DNA from 4 places in the Delftia sp. 11MD genome. Region 1 is predicted to be linked to each of the others. Evidence: predicted binding sites of a transcription regulator. Region 1 holds the regulator's gene; each other region holds the start of a gene.
The links. Region 1 encodes LexA, which represses DNA repair genes until DNA is damaged. Its sites were predicted from a motif close to ACTGTATNNNNATACAGT; they were not measured.

Region 1 (2,199 bases):
GACCTCAGGCCGGTGTCTGCGCGCCGTGCGCTTCCATGCGTTCCAGGGCGGCACAGACATCGGCCATGCGGCCCGAGATGAACAGGCATTCGGGCTGCTCCTGCGGCGAGCGCTGGATGATGCGCAGACCCGAAGGCAGGGCCTGATCTGCCGGAAGGGAGGGCAGTTCGGGTTGCAGGGGCAGCAGCAGCTGCGCATCCCTGTGTTCTGGTAGCCGTGCTGACTTGCTGCGCCGCTGCTGGCTGCGGCGGCGGGCCTTGCTGAAGGACAGGATGGTCGCCTGCTCGGATTGCACAGGCGATTCGGGCTGGATGGTGCGCATGGCGGGCTCCATGGCGGCGGCGGGCAGGCGAATGCCCTGTGCCAGGCGCAGGAAGGACAGAGAAGACAGTGTTGGCAGAGCGAATCCCATGTGACGACTCCTGTTGGCGTATTTCAAAGAGGCATGGACACAGGCAGGATTGCGGTTTGCGGGCAAAGCTCCGCCCAGGGCGAAGCTGCAAGGCTTCGCGCCTACCACCTGGGCGGTGCATGAAGTAGGGGGTGGCAACCCGTGCAGGGCTGCCTGTCCGGTTTACATGGACATGCTGTTGCGGATCAGCCCCACGGCCAGGCCTTCAATGGCAAAGGCCTCTTCGGGAGCGACGCGGATCACCGGGTAATCGGGGTTTTCCGGCAGGAGCTCCACGCCCTGCGTGGTGCGGCGCAGGCGCTTGACGGTGACTTCATCTCCCAGGCGTGCCACGACGATCTGCCCGTTGCGGGCTTCATGCGCGGACTGCACGGCCAGCAGATCGCCGTCCATGATGCCCGCGTCGCGCATGGACATGCCGCGCACGCGCAGCAGATAGTCCGGGCGGACCTGGAACAGGCTGGGTTCGACGGAATAGGTCTGGTCGATATGTTCCTGGGCGAGAATGGGCGAGCCCGCCGCAACGCGGCCCACCAGCGGCAGCATCAGCGGCGCCAGGGCCGACAGCGGCAGCCCGAAGCTGGTGCCGCGTGCGGCATTGATGTTGCGCACGGTGTCGGTACGCAGGCGAATGCCGCGGGAGGTGCCGCTGACCAGTTCGATCACGCCTTTGCGGGCCAGGGCCTGCAGATGTTCCTCTGCTGCGTTGGCGGACTTGAAGCCCAGCGTGTTGGCGATTTCCGCGCGGGTGGGGGGCGCGCCCGTGCGGGAGATGGCGGCCTGGATCAGGTCCAGGATCTGTTGCTGGCGGGCGGTGAGCTTGGGATGGTCGAGCATGGCGTGCGTCCGGTCCTTGAATTCAGATGGCAGGCAGAGAAGTCATCTGATGATTTATACAGTATCTGTATTTTTAACCAGTTTTCCAAGAGGTGCAAGTGGGGCAGTCAAAGTTGGTGATTCTTGGCACGGGCGGCACCATCGCCGGCCGGGCGGATTCGCAGTCGCAGGCAGTGGGATACAAGGCCGGACAGATCACGGTGCAGTCGCTGCTCGATGCCGTGCCGGATCTGGAGCAGCAGGCGCTGGGGCCTGTGCAGACGCAGCAGATCGCGCAGGTGGACAGCAAGGATATGGACTGGCCCGTGTGGCGCGCGTTGCTGCGTGCCTGCACGCAGGCGCTGGAGGATGCGGATACACGCGCCGTGGTGATCACGCATGGAACGGACACGCTGGAAGAGACGGCCTGGCTGCTGCACAGCCTGCTGCCTGCCACCAAGCCCATCGTGCTCACTTGCGCCATGCGCCCGGCCACGGCCCTGCTGGCCGACGGACCGCAGAATCTGCGCGATGCCGTGACCGTGGCCGCCAGCGGCGGGCGCAGCGGTGTGTGGGTGGTGGCCGGCGGCGAAGTGCATGCGGCGGCCCAGGTGCAAAAAGTCCACCCTTACCGACTGCAGGCCATGCGCTCCATGGAAGGTGGCCCGCAGGCCGTGGTGGAGGAAGGACGCGTGCGCTGGCTGGTGCCTGATGCGCCGGTCACGCCAGTCGCCCCCGTTGCGCGGATGGTGACTTCCGCTCCCGCTCTGTCTGACCTGCTGGCGCTGGATGAGCTGCCCTGGGTCGAGGTGGTGTTCAGCGGTGCTCTGGCGCGTGCCTGCGGCGTGGATGCGCTGGTGGCCGCAGGCGTGCGCGGCATCGTGGTGGCCGGCACGGGCAATGCGACCGTTCACGAAAGCATGGAAGCGGCCTTGCTGCGTGCGCGCGACAAAGGCGTCTGGATCTGGCGG
Region 2 (2,199 bases), 1.2 Mb from region 1:
CTGTCGATTGCGGCCGGTCATCTGCTGTACGAGCGCGTGGAGCGCCACGTTCCCAGCTGGCACATGGCGCTGCGCTGGCAGGCCGGCCTGGTGGGCACCGGCCTGATCGCGGCATTTGTGGCGGGCCTGCGCTGAGGTGCGGTGCGTCAGTCCACAAACAACAAAGGCAGCCGGTGGGCTGCCTTTTTCGCTTCACGCCGGTCGGCGTTCAACGGTGCAGCTCGCCTGCGCTTTCCGGCTGGAACTCGATGGCATCCACGCGCACGGTGACCTGGCCCGAGGGGCCGGGCATGCGGGACTGGTCGCCCACGCTCAGGCCCAGCAGGGCAATGCCCACGGGCGCGAACACCGACACCTTGTCGGCGCTGCCATCCATCTCCTTGGGATAGACCAAGGTCAGCGTATTGGTCTTGCCCGACTCCAGCAGCGTGAAGCGCACCGTGGAATTCATGGTCACCACGTTGGGCGGCATTTCCTTGGGCTCGAGCACGTCGGCACGGTCCAGCTCGGCCTCGAGCGCCTCGCGGCCGGGAAAGGCGGGTTGCTTGTCCAGCAGGGCCTCGATGCGTTCCAGGTCCAGGGACGAAAGAATGATGTGGGGCTTGCGCTCCATGGTGTTGGCTCCCTTGTGTGCTTGCGCCGTGGCTGCAGTGAAGGGCAGCGGCGCCCAAACGGACAAAAGCCCGGGCAACGCGGTTGTCCGGGCCAAGGCATCTTCAGAAAAGAGAAAAGCACCAAGTTGGTGCGATAAGGCCATTGTGCAGGCCCGTGCGCGTTCTGCCAAGCGAACCCGCACGGTGCGGTGCGGATTGGCGCGGGCACTTGCCAAGCCGGCAAAACCCACTTCGCAACCGCAGGCATGCGGGGAGTGCTTGTTGGTATGACTGTATTTTTATACAGTTGCTTCATGCTTCCCAGTCCTCCCACGCCTCATCACGACACGGCCCGGGTGCCCCTGCACGCCATCAAGGGCCGGGGCGCAGCCAGCCAAATGGCCCACCGCTTCGCCACCGACCCGCGCGAGGCCTTTGACGACGGCTGGGGCAGCCTTGAGGCGCCGGCCGAAGGCGAAGAGGCCGCTGCGCTGCGCACCGAACTGCGCTGGGAGCAGGCCCGCTCGGCGCTGAGCCGCCACCAGTCGCCCGACCTGCCGTTTCACATGGGGCTCAATCCCTACCGGGGCTGCGAGCATGGCTGCATCTATTGCTATGCCCGGCCCACGCACAGCTACCTGGGCTGGTCGCCGGGGCTGGACTTCGAGACCCGGCTCATCGCCAAGCAGAACCTGCCCGAGCTGTTGCGTGCCGAGCTGTCGCGCGCCAGCCATGTGGCCGCGCCCGTGATGCTGGGCTCGGTCACCGACTGCTACCAGCCCGTGGAGCGCGAACTGGGGCTGACGCGCCGCCTGATCGAAGTGCTGGCCGAGGCGCGTCACCCGTTTTCCATCGTCACCAAGGGCAGCGGGGTGGAGCGTGACCTGGACCTGCTGGCCCCGCTGGCGCGCCAGGGCCTGGCCTCGGTGCACATCACGCTGACCACGCTGGATGCCGACCTGGCCCGCCACCTGGAGCCGCGCGCCGCCGCGCCGCACCGCCGGCTGCGCAGCATCCGCGCGCTGACCGAGGCGGGCGTGCCCGTGGGCGTGAGCCTGGCACCGCAGATTCCCTTCATCAACGAAGACCTGGAGAAGGTGCTGGAGGCGGCCGCCGACGCAGGCGCGCGCCACGCCTTCTATGCCGTGCTGCGCCTGCCCTGGGAAGTGGCGCCGCTGTTCGAGCAATGGCTGCAGGTGCACTACCCCGACCGCGCCCGCCGCGTGATGGAGCGCGTGCGCGACCTGCACGGCATCCAGGGCGAGCAGCGCGAGGCCGGCCGCGTGTACAACGCCGAGTTCGGCCAGCGCATGAAAGGTACTGGCCACTGGGCCGAGCTGCTGCGCCAGCGCTTCGCCCTGGCCTGCCGTCGGTACGGGTTCAACCGCGAGCCGCTGCGGCTCGATTGCAGCCTTTACCACCCGTCGCTGCTGCTGCCGCAGCGCAGTCTGTTCTGAGAGCGGACCGGCAGGCTCAAACCGCCTCCAGAAACGACCTCACCAGCAGGCTGTCGCTGCGCTCGCGCATGCAATAGACATAGGTGGTGGTGCTGGCCGGGTCGCCCGCGATGCGCAGCGGGCGAAAGCGCGGGTCGGGGATGAATTCG
Region 3 (2,199 bases), 640 kb from region 1:
TGCACTTCGCGGCGCTGGTACAACGCATCGATGGCCTGCTTGACCTGGGCGTCGGTCGCAAAGGCCGTGCCCGTGACGCCACCCATCACCTGGTTCATGGACAGTTCGCGGCGCAGATTGGCCTCGAAGCCCTCAGGCGTCAGGCCCTGCGATCCGACCAGGGCGCGGTAGGCTTCGGCATCCATGGAGCCATCCGGCTTCTTGAGCGCGGCAATCGCGGGGATTTCCTGCAGCGTGCGCACCAGCTGTGCATCCGATGCGGCCAGGTGCATCTTCTGCACGGCAGCGGCCAGCACCTGGTCACGCACCATCTTCTCCAGCGTGGCGTAGCGCGCCTGCGGCGAATCCAGCAGCTTGGGGTCGACGTTGGGGTTCTCGGCGCGCAGGCGGTCGCTTTCCATGCGGTGCGCGTTCTCCCAGTCGGCCTGTTTGATCTCATGTCCATCCACACGCGCGACGATCACGCTGGATTCGGTGAAGTAGTTCTGGTTGACCCCCACGAAGATGAACGAGGGAATGATCAGCAAGAACAACAAGATCATCACGAACTTGGAATGCTTGCGGATGGATTCGAACATGGTCTGTCTTTCAGTGGCAGAAATAGAAAAGGCGAACTTTCGTTCGCCTTTTGTTCTTGGTGGGTGCTGACGGGGTCGAACCGCCGACCTACGCCTTGTAAGGGAAAATTCCACCGTTACAAATCAATAGCTTACAGCGTCTACCAACTTCGCCCCACCAACTTTAAGGAGTCGAAGCGAAACATTCTACTTTCTTCCGCGCATCAGCCTCTCGCTTCGCCGGGTCATATACGCCACAGCGCGGGAACGCGCTGACTTGAGGGAATCTCCGATTACTGTATATTTATACAGCATAAGGAATTCGGCCATGCCCCACCTCATTACCCCCACCAGCCCCATCGCAGCCACGATGCCGTCGATGCCACTGCCGGCCCCTGACAGCCCGGTACGCGCTGGCTTTCCAAGCCCGGCAGAAGACTTTAGCTGTGCCCGCATCGACTTGGCCAAGATCATGGTCAAGCACCCCCAGTGCACATTTCTCTTGCGAGTGCGCGGCGACTCAATGACGGGCGCGGGAATCTTTGACGGAGATTTGTTGGTGGTTGACAAGTACCTGCGGCCGCAGCACGGCGACATTGTGGTTGCCGAGGTCGATGGAGATTTCACCTGCAAGCGGCTGTGGTCCAGGTTCGACCAGGTGATGCTGCGTCCCGAGAACCCCACGTATCCCGACATCCGGGCAAAAGAAGGCCAACAGCTGGAGATCTGGGGCGTGGTGACGTGTGCCGTCAAGTCGTTCCGCACATTGTGAGATCAGGTCATGTTCGCACTGCTGGACGGCAACAATTTTTACGTGAGCTGCGAGCGCGTGTTTCGACCTTCGCTCAAGGGCCAGCCGGTGATTGTGCTCAGCAACAACGACGGCTGCGCCATCGCCCGATCCGAAGAAGCCAAGGCGCTGGGCATCAAGATGGGCGAGCCCTTCTTCCAAGTCAAGCATCGGGTCCACCAGGGGCTTGTCGCGCTGTCTGCGAACTTCGCCCTGTACGGCGACATGAGTGACCGAATGATGTCTCTCGCTGCCGGCCTCGGCCCAGAGCAAGAGATTTACAGCATCGATGAGTGCTTCATAGGCCTGGCCGGCGTGAGCGACGTGACGCGCCGATCCTGGGCAATCCGTGACCGCATCTTGCGTGGCGTCGGCATCCCCACGTGCATCGGCATCGGACCCACAAAGACTCTGGCCAAGCTCGCCAATCATGTGGCCAAAGACGCGGAGCGCAAGCCCGGCAGCTACCCTGCCTCACTGGCCCAGGTATGCAACCTCACCGAGCTTTCGCCAGCACAGCTGCAGTCGCTGCTGGAAAGCGTGCCCGTGGGCGACGTCTGGGGCGTGGGGCGCCGAATCAAGATGCGCCTGCTGGATCACAAAATCTTCACGGCTTGGGATCTAGCCCGCGCGCCACAGCCGCAGCTGCGCGCCCACTTTGGCGTGGTGCTGGAGCGCACAGCGCGCGAGTTGCAGGGCATGCCCTGCCTGGGGCTGGAGCATGAGCCACCACCAAAGCAGCAGATTGCCTGCACGCGATCTTTCGGCCGCCCGGTCAGCGACCTGGCGCCGCTGGTCGAGGCTGTCTCCGCCTTTGCCCAGCGCGCGGCAGAAAAGCTGCGCACACAAGAC
Region 4 (2,199 bases), 2.9 Mb from region 1:
TTGTCGAGGATCTTGGCGTTGACGCCCATGTCCAGGATTTCACCTTCGCGCGAGATGCCTTCGCCGAAGAGGATGTCGAACTCGGCGGTCTTGAACGGGGGCGAGACCTTGTTCTTGACGACCTTGACCTTGGTTTCGTTGCCGATGGCTTCGTCGCCCTTCTTGATGGTGCCGGTGCGGCGGATATCCAGGCGGACCGAGGCGTAGAACTTCAGCGCATTGCCGCCCGTGGTGGTTTCGGGGCTGCCGAACATCACGCCGATCTTCATGCGGATCTGGTTGATGAAGATGACCATGCAATTGGTCTTCTTGATGGTGGAGGTCAGCTTGCGCAGCGCCTGGCTCATCAGGCGGGCCTGCAGGCCGGGCAGCTGGTCGCCCATCTCGCCTTCGATTTCGGCGCGCGGTGTCAGTGCGGCCACCGAGTCCACGACGATCATGTCCACGGCGCCCGAGCGCACCAGGCTGTCCACGATTTCCAGGGCCTGCTCGCCGGTGTCGGGCTGGCTGATCAGCACTTCGTTGAGGTTCACGCCCAGCTTCTGGGCATAGCTGGTGTCCAGCGCGTGTTCTGCGTCGATGAAGGCGCAGGTGCCACCCTGCTTTTGCATTTCGGCGATGACCTGCAGCGTCAGCGTGGTCTTGCCCGAGGATTCAGGGCCGTAGATCTCGATCACGCGGCCACGGGGCAGGCCGCCCACACCCAGGGCGATGTCCAGGCCCAGCGAGCCGGTGGAGACGACCTGGATGTCCTGGATGGCTTCGCCTTCACCCAGGCGCATGATCGTGCCCTTGCCGAACTGCTTTTCGATCTGGGCGAGTGCGGCCTGCAGGGCCTTGGCTTTTTCACTGTTGGCGGTGGTGACGGCGGTGTTCATGCGGACTCCTGGGTTGGGTATGGATTCAGCTCTGTATTTGCATTCAGGCTGGATGCTTGAACAGTAGTTTATGGGCTTGCTGTCTTGATTTGTTGGTGTTTTTAGTCAGTTTTCCTGACTTGTTGGATTTGCCTCCACAATGCATCCATGAGTGAGCTTTCCCCCGTCACGCCGCCCGCCGACGCCTGGCGCCAGACCCACCTGGGCCGCCTGCTCGGCCATGCCATGCGGCGGTTCGACGCGCGTGTGCTGCAGCTCATGGCGCGCGATGTGGAGGTGCCGCTGGCACTGTCCAACCTCGCTGCGCGCGACAAGGTGGGGGCGGCCCATATCCACATCACGCGGCATCTGTCGCTGGCTGGCGACCGGCTGACGGACCTGGCAGAGCGCGCAGGCATGACCAAGCAGTCCATGGGCGACCTGGTGGCCCAGTGCGAGGCCTGGGGCCTGGTCACGCGCGAGAGCGACGAGCGCGATGCGCGCGCGCGCCGCATCCGCTTCACGCCAGCGGGCCTGGCCTGGCTGCAGGCTTTCCATGACGCCGTCTCCCAGGCCGAGGCCGAATTCCGCGAGGAAGTCGGCGACGACATCGCCACCGTGGTGGCGCTGGGGCTGGAGGCCTACGCGGGCGGCGGCTCACTCGGGTAAGGTCCCTGCCCGCGCTGCGGGGCGCATCCTAGAATCCTGGGAATTAAAGGCGCGCATTTCCAACTCCCAGAGCGCGCCTGCATTACAGGAGACATCCCCCATGCGCATTCTGATTGCCGAAGACGACCAGGTCCTGGCCGATGGCCTGCTGCGCAGCCTGCGCGGCTCGGGCGCCGTGGTCAGCCATGTGGCCAATGGCAGCGAGGCCGACACCGCGCTGATGACCAGCAGCGAATTCGATTTGCTGATTCTGGACCTGGGCCTGCCCAAGATGCACGGTCTCGAAGTGCTCAAGAAGCTGCGCGGCCGCGGCGATGCGCTGCCGGTGCTCATCCTCACGGCGGCCGACAGCGTGGAAGAGCGCGTGCAGGGGCTGGACTACGGTGCCGACGACTACATGGCCAAGCCGTTTGCGCTGTCCGAGCTGGAGGCGCGCGTGCGCGCCCTCACGCGGCGCGGTATGGGCGGCGCCAGCAGCACCATCAAGCACGGCCCGCTGGTCTACGACCAGGCCGGCCGCGTGGCCACCATCGACGGCAAGATGGTCGAGCTGTCGGCGCGCGAGCTGGGCCTGCTGGAAGTGCTGCTGCAGCGGGCCGGCCGGCTGGTCAGCAAGGACCAGTTGGTCGAGCGCCTGTGCGACTGGGGCGACGAAGTCAGCAACAACGCCATC

Region 2: ACRSCF_RS21445 (PA0069 family radical SAM protein) is a predicted target of LexA. The motif match lies at 884-901, and genes of this name have one in related genera.
Region 3: ACRSCF_RS18490 (LexA family protein) is a predicted target of LexA. The motif match lies at 853-870, and genes of this name have one in related genera.
Region 4: recA (recombinase RecA) is a predicted target of LexA. The motif match lies at 909-926, and genes of this name have one in related genera.

Annotation. Positions count from the first base shown of each region.
Region 1 is NZ_CP194333.1:3,456,235-3,458,433, reverse strand. It holds gene ACRSCF_RS15670 (hypothetical protein) at 5-412, opposite strand; gene lexA (transcriptional repressor LexA) at 575-1,249, opposite strand; gene ACRSCF_RS15660 (asparaginase) at 1,348-2,199, shown strand, end outside.
Region 2 is NZ_CP194333.1:4,667,948-4,670,146, reverse strand. It holds gene ACRSCF_RS21455 (acyltransferase family protein) at 1-135, shown strand, start outside; gene rnk (nucleoside diphosphate kinase regulator) at 209-613, opposite strand; gene ACRSCF_RS21445 (PA0069 family radical SAM protein) at 908-2,050, shown strand; gene ACRSCF_RS21440 (LysR substrate-binding domain-containing protein) at 2,067-2,199, opposite strand, start outside.
Region 3 is NZ_CP194333.1:4,099,658-4,101,856, forward strand. It holds gene ACRSCF_RS18485 (SurA N-terminal domain-containing protein) at 1-578, opposite strand, end outside; gene ACRSCF_RS18490 (LexA family protein) at 886-1,329, shown strand; gene ACRSCF_RS18495 (Y-family DNA polymerase) at 1,339-2,199, shown strand, end outside.
Region 4 is NZ_CP194333.1:6,360,636-6,362,834, reverse strand. It holds gene recA (recombinase RecA) at 1-878, opposite strand, end outside; gene ACRSCF_RS29160 (MarR family winged helix-turn-helix transcriptional regulator) at 1,026-1,526, shown strand; gene ACRSCF_RS29155 (response regulator) at 1,627-2,199, shown strand, end outside.